Regions from separate parts of the Formosa agariphila KMM 3901 genome, predicted to be linked through region 3. Evidence: riboswitches for the same ligand, from Rfam matches in the RefSeq annotation. Region 3 holds a riboswitch; each other region holds the start of a gene.
The links. Region 3 has a riboswitch for cobalamin ahead of BN863_RS03980 (TonB-dependent receptor plug domain-containing protein). Riboswitches for the same ligand answer to the same signal wherever they lie in the genome.

Region 1: linked by a shared signal. The riboswitch ahead of BN863_RS06415 (ribonucleotide-diphosphate reductase subunit beta) and the one ahead of BN863_RS03980 (TonB-dependent receptor plug domain-containing protein) in region 3 are both predicted to bind cobalamin.
Region 2: linked by a shared signal. The riboswitch ahead of BN863_RS10240 (TonB-dependent receptor plug domain-containing protein) and the one ahead of BN863_RS03980 (TonB-dependent receptor plug domain-containing protein) in region 3 are both predicted to bind cobalamin.

Annotation. Positions count from the first base shown of each region.
Region 1 covers NZ_HG315671.1:1,512,828-1,517,088, forward strand. Annotated here, with positions in the region: gene BN863_RS06410 (ribonucleoside-diphosphate reductase subunit alpha) at 1-252, opposite strand, end outside; gene BN863_RS06415 (ribonucleotide-diphosphate reductase subunit beta) at 256-1,530, opposite strand; cobalamin riboswitch at 1,763-1,950, opposite strand; gene BN863_RS06420 (LytR/AlgR family response regulator transcription factor) at 2,083-2,502, opposite strand; gene BN863_RS06425 (glutaminase) at 2,787-3,722, shown strand; gene BN863_RS06430 (chondroitinase-B domain-containing protein) at 3,923-4,261, shown strand, end outside.
Region 2 covers NZ_HG315671.1:2,375,134-2,379,394, reverse strand. Annotated here, with positions in the region: gene BN863_RS10240 (TonB-dependent receptor plug domain-containing protein) at 1-1,810, opposite strand, end outside; cobalamin riboswitch at 1,841-2,053, opposite strand; gene BN863_RS10235 (ABC transporter substrate-binding protein) at 2,366-3,520, shown strand; gene BN863_RS10230 (FecCD family ABC transporter permease) at 3,521-4,261, shown strand, end outside.
Region 3 covers NZ_HG315671.1:917,997-922,257, reverse strand. Annotated here, with positions in the region: gene BN863_RS03980 (TonB-dependent receptor plug domain-containing protein) at 1-1,707, opposite strand, end outside; cobalamin riboswitch at 1,817-2,006, opposite strand; gene BN863_RS03975 (WD40/YVTN/BNR-like repeat-containing protein) at 2,397-3,437, opposite strand; gene BN863_RS03970 (RsmB/NOP family class I SAM-dependent RNA methyltransferase) at 3,500-4,261, shown strand, end outside.

The DNA of each region.
Region 1 (4,261 bases), 590 kb from region 3:
GCCAGGCATTTTTAAAATGTCTTGCGCGCAATCTGCAATTTCTCTAATACGCTCTTCTGGATTTACACCTTCTGTAAGGTATCCCGATTCTAAAAATTTACGGCTATTTTCGTTTAACCACCCAAAGGAATCATTTTCTATGGTACCGTTTTTAGTGTGTAATGCCGCGTGCCTAGCATCGACTAAATTTTGAGCATTATTTTTTTCTGATGTTGTTGTAACAGGGTCTTGATTGTAAGTGTTGTTTTCCATTTTTTAAAATAAGTCGTCGCTAGTTATACTTTGGGCTCTTTTACTGTAATTTATTGAACGTTTAACAAAGAAGTCTCCATGTTTTGTTCCAATTATTTCGTCATCAAACCATTCCGTTTGAGCTAATAATTTCTGATCAATTTCAAATATTTTATTAATTCCAATACTCTCTAAAGAGTTATTAAATCGATTTTTAATGAATTCGTTTATTACCGCTTTCGGAATAAAATCTAATTCACCTTTTTCGAAAATCCAATCTATAATTTTACTTTCAGAACTATACGCTTCTTCACATAGTTGCTGAATCATAATCTTATACGTATCGTTAAACCATTCTGGGTGTTCGTCTTTAATGATATTGATAAGGTCGATACCAAAATCGCCATGAATTTGTTCTTCTTTAGAGGTTGCTTCTACAACATTCGAAATTCCTTTAAGCATGTTTTTATGCTTGTTAAAAGCCATTATGATAAGGAACTGAGAGAATAAAGACACATGTTCTATAAACAAAGAGAATAATAATACAGATTCTGCATACTCTTCGTTATTTTCGCTTTTTGCATTTTTTAAAGCCGTCTCTAAATACTGGACACGCTTCATTATTGCAGGCTTCTTCTTTAATTTTTCGAACTCACTATTTAATCCTAAAATTTCTAATAAGTGAGAATAGGCATCGTGATGTCTTACTTCACTTTCTGCAAATGTAGCACCTACAGATCCTATTTCTGGCTTAGGCATACGGTGATAAATATCACCCCAAAACGTTTTAACAGCCACTTCTATTTGAGATATAGCAAGCATGGTGTTTTTAATAGCACTTTGTTCTACAGGTGTTAAAGCCGATTTAAAATCTTGGATGTCACTTGTGAAATTAAATTCGGTATGAATCCAGTAGGAATGACGAATAGCTGGTACATATTCGTATAGTTGAGGGTACTCGTAAGGTTTTAAATTGATACGTTTTTCGAAAATATTACTTTTTCTACTTTGCGTTTGGTTGTTTCTATAAATGATATACGCTTTGGCAACATCTACAAACTCACTATGCATTAGTTTTTTCTCGACAATATCTTGTACTTCTTCTACAGTAGGTACGTAATCTTTGTCTTGATCGCGACGCTCTAAAAGCTCGGCATATACATTTTTTGCTATTAATTCGGCATCATCACTTGTACCATGGTTAACGGCTTGCATTGCTTTTGTAACGGCAGCTGTAATTTTCTGAAGGTCAAAAGGTTTTGACTTAAAATTTCTTTTAATAATTTGAATTATTTCCATGTTTACCATATTAAGTAGATTTAATAATCTTAAATAACCAATGTCTTGAACTCTAAAATAGCTTTAGATACAGGCATGAAACTTATTCTTCAGATTTTAAACCATGAGTTGTTAATCCTAAATTTATTCGGTGCTGTAATAATTTTGGAAAAGAAGATAGAAGTAGATATGATAACTAGACATAAATGACCATAGTAATCTTCTAATTCTTGCTTCAATCCCCGAAAGCACATTGAATTAATGTTAAATGGCAGGTCTTCTGACTTACTCTGTTAACCCGGCCTTCCCATTCTATTAAACAGTGACCATTATTGGGTTTCGTTTGTTGAGCATACAGCTGCGGGACAGTTCCGGATTTTCACCGAATTCCCTTTTAATATCAAGTTGTTAAACTTAATAACCATTAATAATTGGATGCAAATTTATCTACTATAAACAAGTTTTAATAATTAACTTATCATAACTTATTGACAATTTTAAAAAATAGTGTGATAACCGTTTTAGTTTATTCAATTAGTAGATTACAAAGAGTATGTAAAGACTGAGTTACCTTTACTTTTGTTGTAACAAGTGTATGATGGTTTGTTGTAATGTGTGACCTAAATTTTTATCGTTTTTATGCTTTTTTATTTTACCAATTACTTTTATAAACTCATCACTATCTATTGGTTTTAATATATGTTCTAACGAGTTTTTATTAAAAATATTAGACGCGTAATGCGTATAAGTCGTGGTAATAACTAAATCGAAACCTTTAAAATTAAGTTGGTTTAAAAAAGGAAGTAATTCTTCTTTAGGCGTTTCTATATCTAAAAAGACACAGTCTGGCTTTAATTTGTTTATGGCAGAAATTGATTCTAAAGGATTAGAGAACATGTCACAGATGTTAACCTCGGGACAAAAAAGTTCAATTTCCCATTTTAGGTTTGTAAGAGCATTAAATTCATAATCAATAAGAATTGCATTAATCATGGTAGTGTGGACAATTTTGAATAAAAGTAATGTATAATTAATAAGTTCCAGTTTGTCTTTTTATATGTTGTGTAAATCTTAGTGCCGATGGGAGTAATTAGATTGTAATTGGTAGAATGAGTATACAGCGTTTTTTAAAAAACTAGCAGTAAGATTGAATATCATATTTTAAATTTTTAACGAAGGGCCTTTTGTAATGTGAACAAAAAGTAAAAAGATAGCAGATTCCCTTTCCCGATTCTATTTCTTACATTAGCAAAAGATTATGGATCATAATAAGCGGTATGCATTTAATACAAGAAGAGGTGAATTTTAAAGCGGTAGTTCAGAATATTTATAAAGACGTTAAGGATATAGAAGATAAAGGAGAACTCGCTTCCTATATTCCAGAATTAGCGCGGATTGACTCTAAAAATTTTGGTGTGCACATTTCTACTATGGATCATTCTAATTTTGGAGTGGGTAACTGTTACGATAAATTCTCAATTCAAAGTATTGCCAAAGTATTGTCTTTAATTATGGCTTATAAAATTTTAGGTAAAAAAATATGGGAACGTGTCGATGTAGAGCCTTCAGGAAATGCGTTTAATTCACTTGTGCAGTTGGAAGCTGAAAATGGTATCCCTAGAAATCCGTTTATTAATGCTGGAGCATTAGTTATATCTGATATCTTATTGAGTGAACTGGAACATCCTAAAGAAGAATTTTTAGCATTTGTAAGAGATATTGCCAATCAGCCAGAAATAGACTATTCAAGTAAGATTGCTGCCTCAGAAAAGAAAGTTGGGTATAGAAATATCGCGTTATGTAACTATATTAAATCTTTAGGAAATATTAAAAATGAACCTGAAGATGTGTTAGATTTTTATTTTAATCTATGTTCTTTAGAAATGAACTGTATGGAACTGTCTCAATTATTTTTATTTCTAGCCAACAACGGTTGCAGAATTTCTGACCAACATCCTATATTAACAGAACAGCAATCTAAACGTATAAATGCACTCATGCAAACCTGTGGATTTTACGACGAATCTGGAGAATTTGCTTTTAGAGTGGGTTTGCCAGGAAAAAGTGGAGTTGGTGGCGGTATCGTTGCGGTACATCCCGATCGTTACGCTATTGCTGTGTGGAGTCCTAAACTGAATAAAAAAGGGAATTCTTATAAAGGCATGAAATTTCTAGAAGCTTTTACTACAGAATCTAAACAATCTATATTTTAATTTACACGTCTACATTACGTAAGTTCTCCAGTCTATATATTTAATTTAAGATCTAATACGCAATTCGTCTGTAATTTTATTTGTTTTTAAGCTTAAACAGTCATTATTAAGATAATTTTCATAGTTTCCTTTTGAATAGGAGTGTTTAAATTCGTACTTTTGGTTCACCAAATTGGTTAACCAATTTAATCTAAAAACAAATGAACAAAATTAAAAGTACGATTTCAATTTTAATTCTTTCAGTTTTATTTACAGTTCATGCTAACGCACAAGCAGGAAAGACAATTGTAAACAATGCGAAAGAATTAGACCAAGCCATTAAAGCTGCAAAACCAGGAGACCATTTAGTAATGGCTAACGGTGTATGGACAGACATTATTATTAAATTTAAAGGAGTAGGTACAGAAGCCCAGCCTATTGTTTTGGAAGCCGAAACACCAGGTAAAGTATTTATTGAAGGACAATCTAGACTTAGATTATCTGGAGAATATTTAGAAGTTTCTGGATTATACTTCAGAAATGGGTTTACACCTAAAAGC
Region 2 (4,261 bases), 1.5 Mb from region 3:
TTGAATAATGTCGTCCGGGCATAAACCTGTTTTCTACACTTTGGTAATTAACATTCCAAAGGTTGTTTACTTTTCCGCCAAGCGTTAGTGTGTTACAAATAGCATAATCTATCCCTATATTTGAAACCTGATAGGCATCTAATTCATATCTAGACAAATTATCGGTTGTGGTAAAAACACTGCCTACGGCTAACCATTGGTATACGGCGGAAATCTTTTTATAGTTGTATCCTAAACTAGCTGTTGCTTTGTGGTAAGGCACATAAATAAGTTGCTTTTTGGTGTCCTTATTTTCAGAAACGGTATACGCATAGGTTCCGTTAACGGAGATGTGATGTTCTCCAAAATCATGTTTATAACCTGCCAAGGCTTCTAGGCCATAAGTCATAACATGGTCTGTATTAATAGGTCGCCATAAACTGCCATTTGGTACCCAACGAATCATATCACTAATGTCATTATAATAAGCTGTTAGAGATATATTAGCGTTTTTAAACTGTAAATGATTCCCGATTTCTGCTTGATAGGCCGTTTCTGGAGCTAAATCAGGATTTCCGCTACCTTCCCAATACAAATCATTAAACGTAGGAATTCTGAAGTTTTTAGAACCGTTAACTGTAATGGTGTACGGCTTGGCAACTTGAAATTGTAAGCCTACATTATATAGAAACGGACTGTTATAGGTATTAGTCACCTCTTGTCTGATTCCCATTTCATATAAAAACCACGAATTTAATTGATGTTTAAAAAGCAGGTTCGAGCTACCAATATGTCGCTTTTCGTTTGCTATACTAGACCCTTCAGCATTATTTTGGGTATAGTCTATAATTCCGTTTACAGTAACATTATCTGTAGGGACGTAGGTCACATCGTATTTTGCGATAACCGTTTCAGCAGATCCAAATGTATAAGTATCGGTGTTTATATTTCCGAAGTATTTATAGTTTTCACTTAAATAGGCGAGTTTTAATTTGGTGGTAATTGTATTGTAAAAGCTCTGCCATTCGATTAATTGTCGTGTGTTAAAGTCTTTATATTTAGTGGGCGTTTCTGTAGGCAGAATTAAGGACAAATGCCGTTCGCCATCAAACACATAACTGTAAAAATTTAGTAGATGTTTTGGGTTAAGTCGGTAACTCAGATTAGCGGTGAGACTCGTGTTGTAATAATTTCCGTTATGGTTGTAATCATCAGAATTCACAAAATCGTAATCATTATCAGAGCTATTTCTACTGATTCCAATATTAGCGCTCAATCGGTTTACTGTAACATTGGCTTTATAATCTAGCAGAAACGTATTAAAACTTCCGTAGTTAGTCAGTAAGCTGTTTTGAAAACCTTCAGAATAATTGAACCTATTATTTAAATGAATACTGCCACCTATAGCACCGCTGCCGTAAATGACACTGCCACCGCCACTACGCACACTAACATTATTAAAACTAGAGGTGTTTATGGTATTAAAATCGGTTTGTCCATTCAGCTGCGAATTGATATTAATGCCATTCCAAACTACAGCGGTTTGTTGAGCAGTCGTACCCCGAAAAGCAGGTGAGGAGACCATACCTAATCCGTTTTCCTTAAAATAAATTGGAGTGTTGTAGTTTAACAAGGACGTTAGTAGTGGCTGATTGACGCGTAACACGCTATCATTTAGCTGTAACACAGATTGGGTGTCACTAAACAGTTTTAGTTGGCTATCGGTGGTAATTAAAACTTCATCTAATTTCTGGATAGAATCGTTTTGTGCAAGGAGTACCGTAGGAACACACACGAAAAATAAAAAAAATAGGATTAGTTTTTGTTTCATATATCTTAAGACCTTTTGCCCGAAAGTCAGTTATTTATGCTGAATTTGGCAGGTCTCCTGACTTTCGTCTTGTTATTTACCTTCCCAGTTTTAATTGAAACCAGTGGTGTATTGAAGTTTTAATAACAAGCATTTTGCAAAGCAAAACTAAGATTACAGTTGCGGGAACAGTTTGAGATTTACACTCAATTCCCATTTAATCCATCACGTTACATGATATGAACCAAAATTCGATTCAAAAATAAGACATTTATTAATATTCAGTATGCTAAACCTAGTTTATTTGTAGGGTAGTTTTTTTCAAAAATTTAAAGACCTTATTGATATGAACTTTTGAATGTTATTTTGAGTGAAGTAAGTTTTAATTATTCAAAAATAAGAGGTAGAGCTATGTGAAGTATACGAGTGGTTAAGCCAAATTAATTTAATTAAAAAATCATTTATTTTAATTTGTCTAGATTTTATATGCTTACATTTGAAGTGTTTTTACTGTTAAATAAATTAGTAATTATTATTTTTATCAGTTATAAATCGCTCATTTTAAAGATTAATTAAATGAATTCTTTTCAGTTAAAATATTTTATTATCGTCTTTTTTGTGCTCGCTTTTAGTTGTAAAAACGACACTAAATCGGTGGAAATACCTGAAGAACATAGTATAGAACTGGTATTAAAACATGCAAAAGGGTTTTCTGTGAAAACGTTCGAAAATTATAAAATTCTTGAAATTTATAGTCCGTGGCCCAAAGCAGAAAAAACATTTAAATATGCATTAGTCGATAAGACAAACCCTAATAAAGCGTCTTTAAACTCTGATGATTTTGATGCTGTAATTTCTGTGCCATTAGAGCGTGTTGTGGTGACATCTACAACCCATTTACCAAGTTTAGAATTGTTAGATGTGGCATGTACCTTAATAGGGTTTCCGGGTACACAATATGTGTCTTCAGAAAACATAAGAAAAAGAATTGAAAGCAAAGATATTCGTGAACTGGGTAAAAACGAAGGGATAAATACAGAAGTACTTTTAGAATTACATCCCGATGCTGTAATTGCATTTGGTGTAGATGGTAGTAACCGGTCTTTAGAGATGATTAAGAATGCCAATATACCTGTGATTTTTAATGGAGATTGGGTAGAAGCTTCGCCTTTAGCCAAAGCAGAATGGATAAAATTATTTGGTGTACTATTTAATAAAGAAGCTAAAGCCTATAAGGTTTATAACGATATTGAATCTGAATATTTAAAAGCCAAAACCTTAGCCGAAAATGTAACAGAAAAACCAAGTGTTTTTAGCGGAGCTATGTATAAAGATGTTTGGTATATGCCAAATGGAACGAGTCCTGAAGCACAACTTTTAAAAGATGCAAATGCTAATTTTCTTTGGAAAAACACACAAGGCTCAGGAAGTTTAGCTTTAAATTTTGAAACCGTATTTAACAAGGCTAAAATGGCTGATATTTGGATTAATCCTTCTATATATTCAAGTTTAAACGATTTGGTAGACGCCAATGTACACTACACCAAATTTGATGCGTTTAAGCAGCAAAACATCTATACCATGTCTAATACAAAAGGCGCCACAGGCGGGGTGTTGTATTATGAGTTGGGACAGTCTAGACCAGATTTGGTTTTAAAAGATTTAATTAAAATTTGTCATCCAGAACTGCTTCAAGATCATGAATTGTTCTTCTTTAAAAAGCTAAATTAATTGCCAAATTCACAGACATATAGAAACGCGTTTATAGTCTTAATTCTTCTACTGTTTTGTAGTTTTTTTATTAATATCAGTTTGGGATCTGTGTCTATTCCGTTACGAGATGTTTTTCATAGTATTTTTGGTACGTCAAGTAACGAATCTTGGCGTTACATCATTCTAAATTATAGATTACCAAAAGCCATTTCAGCCATATTAGTTGGTTCGGGTTTAGGAATATCTGGACTTTTAATGCAAACGTTATTTCGTAATCCGTTGGCAGGACCATTTGTTCTTGGTATTAGTTCAGGGGCGAGTTTAGGAGTGGCTTTAGTGATTTTAGGTTCTGGGCTTTTTGGTGGAACATGTGCTGCTTTATTAACGTCTAAATGGAGTGTGGTTATTGCCGCAAGTTTAGGGAGTTTTATGGTGTTATTGGCGGTGTTAATTGTATCGTCACGGGTACGAGATACCATGTCGATTTTAATCATCGGACTTATGTTTGCAAGTATAACAGGTGCCATAGTGGGCGTCTTATCTTATTTCAGTTCTGCAGAACAATTACAACGTTATGTCTTCTGGGGCTTTGGTAGTTTAGGGAATTTATCATGGCAAGAATTAACTGTTTTTGGAGCAATTTATAGCGTAGGATTATTATTGAGTTTGGGATCTATAAAAGCATTAAACACGTTATTATTAGGCGATAATTATGCGAAAAGTCTAGGATTGAATTTAAAACAAAGCCGACTGTTTATT
Region 3 (4,261 bases):
CTGATCGCCGTAGGTGTTGCTTCCCGGAGTAGCATCTACCGCTTCTTGATACGCATAATTTACCATACCCGTAACATCTACATCCTGATAGAATTTTACTGTCGATTTTAATCCAACTTCCACACCTGTTGTTTCCACTCGACCGAGGTTTAGCATAGTCCATCGAAATAAATTAGCTCCTGGAACAGCTACAATTTTATCGGTTACCCAAACCTTATAGACATCGGCTTGGACTTCAAAAAACGAATTTTGTTTTGTATGTTGATACGATAAGCCGAAATCGATTTGCTCGGAATATTCTGGACTTAAAAACGTGTTCCCTACAAATGTGTAATACAAATCATTAAAGGTTGGCATCCTGAAAATATTTTTATAAAATGCACGTAATCTGAATTCTGAATTCTGAAAAGGTTGCACATTAACAAGCACTGAAGGTGTGAATTTTTGAAGATCATCGGCCGAATCGTAAGCTTCAACGGTTTCATTTACAGTTGTGCTTAATACACTTAGCTGAACATTGAAACGTTTAAAATGAAAGTTACTAGCTAGTGCATTTAACATAGAAAACCGTTTAGGATATGCAAAACGATAGAGGTTTGCATCGAGGGTGCTTTCTTCAAAATCTGATGCGAGCGACACTTCCCAAAACGGCTTCAGTTTAACCGTATTTATAATAGAAGTATAATATTTTTTCTGATGATACCTGTTGTCTAATACACCTTCTAGAGATACAATTTCGGGATTGACATAACGTGTGTGATCATCTGCATATTTACCTCTAACAACAAAGAAGTAAGAATCGTTAACCTGATGTTTAAACTCGCCTTGAATAAAATTACTTTGATCCCACAAACGCTGCGACCTATTGAATCGATTGGCTACAATGGCACCTGGCAAGCCACGTTCAGAATCGAAATGATAGTATTTTACATGCCAACTCGTTTTATCAGACGGATTTCCATATAGCGTCGTTTCTACACGATACGAAGTTATATCTGCATTTTGTCTAACCGCTGTCGTATCGTAACTCCCATTACTGTATCTAAATTTATATTCGCCATCTGCAGACACCATTTCGGCACTTACTCGAGCAGCAATTTTATCGGATAATTTATAATCGAAAGCAAACGAAGGATTAACCAATCCGAAAGAACCTGTTTTGAACGTCACATCTGCTTCGTACTTTTTTTCAGGACTAAAATCTGGAGTTTTAGATTTTAAATAAATACTATTTGCAGACGCATAAGCATTTGCCGATTGGTCTAAATCTGTACGTTGCCCTTGGTACAAGCTTACTTGTTCCATGTTGCTTAAAGAATATTTACCCAAATCGACTTGACCATTTTGAGCATTTCCAAGACGGACGCCGTCGTAAAACACGCCAGTATGTTGCGATCCCATACTACGAATATTTACGGTTTTAATACCACCAACACCGCCATAATCTTTAAGTTGTACACCACTAAAAAACCGAATGGCATCGGCAACATTTAAGCTGTTTAATCGGGTTAAAGTTTCTCCATCTAAAGTTTGTACTGGTGCAGGAGATTCATGTTTTTTATGCTGTGTAATATTATATTTTAACACAACTTCTTTCAGCGAAGTTGCAGCAACACTATCTTGTTCTTGTGCAAAAACAGATACCGAACTTAAACACGTGATACACGTAATTAAAATAAAATTATATAACGATTTTGAAAACCTCACCTCAATTAATTTATTGCAGTCGAGGGTAGACTAACCACATTAAAACATGGCTACTCCTAAAGAGAAGAATGATAAGATTCTAATCCCAGCTTTTATCCCCGAAAGCTATTTGAATTAATAAAAAATGGCAGGTCTTCTGACTTACTCCTTTCACCTGGCCTTCCCCTTCTATTGAAAAGTGACCATAAATTAGGTTTCCGTTATGAGCTTACAGCTGCGGGACAGTTTCGGATTCACACCGAATTCTCTTTTAATGTTAGTGTTAAAAAAACACAACAACCATTTCCCTTTATACTTTTAAAAGCGCAAATTTAGTTAAATAATTAAAACTTAACGCATCTATATTTGTGCTTCATATTATTAAAATTATTCCTAAACTAACTTTCTATCATTTATTTTTTAATGAAAGATTTCCTTTAAAAGCAGAGCAAAATTAAGTTGAATCCATATAATAAAAGATGACTAAAATCATATCTCATTATAAAAACCTATCTTAAATTCTTTTCACCTATTTATTAGCCTTTACAGATGGAAAAGTGGATATGTTTTACACTAAAATTACGAAGATTGAATCTGGTATGCATACCATTGCAGGAGTTGTATTTATAATAACAGGTGTATATTATGTTTCTATTTGTATAAGTAGTATATAAATTTGTAGCGCAGAAAACACTAATTAAAAGTTTGAATTATTCTGTAAAAACGAGCTTCGAAATTCGCCCTTTTCCTGCAGCATAGGCAATAGAATCATTTAAAAAACGAATAGTGTAGAAAGATTCCTCACTAATTTGTTTCCAAGATTCTCCATGGTCATTCGACATTGAAATACCATTAAAACCAACTGCAACTAAACTTTCAGCATTACGATTCGGCATATATTGCACGCAACTCTTGTAACCTGGCTCTTCACCGTCTGCAACCAGCAGCCATGTTTTTCCACCATCGACAGTTTTCATTTTATTGTTGGTATTTACATCGGGTTTGGTGTAATCTCCACCAATAGCAAAGCCATTTAATTCATCGTAAAAATCGATAGAATAAACACCTTGAGTTGCTTCTGTGTTCTGCATTGGCGTTTCAATTGTAATCCAAGTTTCACCTTTATTTTCAGAATAATAAATAGTTCCGCTAGTAGTTGCAATCCATGCTTTATCTTCTAACACTTTAATATTGGTGTTACTCGCAGCAAACGCGCCTTCACCTTCGATGGCTTTAGGTAAGTTCTCGCAAGGTAACTTCGCCCAGGTTTCGCCGCCGTCTCGAGTAATAATTATAGACAAACAACCATTAACACTATCGCCTACCGCAATACCTTCTTTATCGTTCCAAAACGTCATAGCGTCGTAAAACACCTCTTCGCCTTCTTCTTTATAAACGCGTTTCATGCTTCCATCGTCTCCTGTTTTATATAATAATGCAGGACTTTCAATACTCAACATAAAAAAATCGGTAGATGTATGTGCAACGGCTCTAAAATGTAACGGCACAGAATCGTGAAGTTGCTTTGATGTTGCCACTTGCTCCTTTTTTGGAAAATATAATCCGTAAGTTCCTTTATCTGCAGCAAAAGCTAGGGTGCCATCGCCCATAAGTTCAATGGCACGTATGCTTAAAGAGTCATTATAAACATCCTGAATTTCAACAGATTTGTAAATTTTTGAAGGTTTTTGAACATCTTGTTTACAAGAACTGATTAAAACAAAAAGTAAAAGGCTCGCTATTAGTCGCATTTATTAAAATTTTGGCTAAAAATAATTAATTAAACTTACCTTTGTGGCCTTAAATACACAAAATGCGATTACATAGAAATTTATGCTTTGCGGTAGTAGACGGATTAATGCTCATTTTTAATGAAGGAGTTTATGCCGACAAAGTTGTTCAACAATTATTAAAACGCGACAAACGCTGGGGAAGTCGTGACCGTGGCTTTGTAGCCGAAACAACTTACGAGATTGTTCGCTGGAAACGCCTATATGCTGAAATAGCAGAAGTAAAAGAGCCTTACGATAGAGATAATATTTGGAGAATATTTGCCGTATGGGCAACACTGAAAGGTATTAAGTTACCAGACTGGTCTTATTTTGAAAAAACACCGACACGTAAAATTAAAGGACGTTTTGATGAATTGTCTAAAATTAGAAAATTCAAAGAATCGATTCCCGATTGGATGGACGAAATTGGTGCTAAAGAATTAGGTGAGGAACTTTGGACTAAAGAGATTGCTGCTTTAAACCAACAAGCCGATGTTGTGCTTAGAACAAACACCTTAAAAATAACTAAAGACAAGTTACAAGCCGACCTTTTTGATGTCGACATCGAAACGGAATTTATTAAAGGCTATCCTGATGCGCTTAAATTAAAAGAGCGTGCCAATGTTTTTACAACAGAATCTTTTAAAAACGGTCATTTTGAAGTGCAAGATGCATCGTCTCAATTGGTTGCTAAATATTTAGAGGTTGAACCTGGAATGCGTGTTATAGACACTTGTGCTGGTGCAGGTGGAAAAACATTACACTTGGCATCTTTAATGGAAAACAAAGGACAAATTATTGCT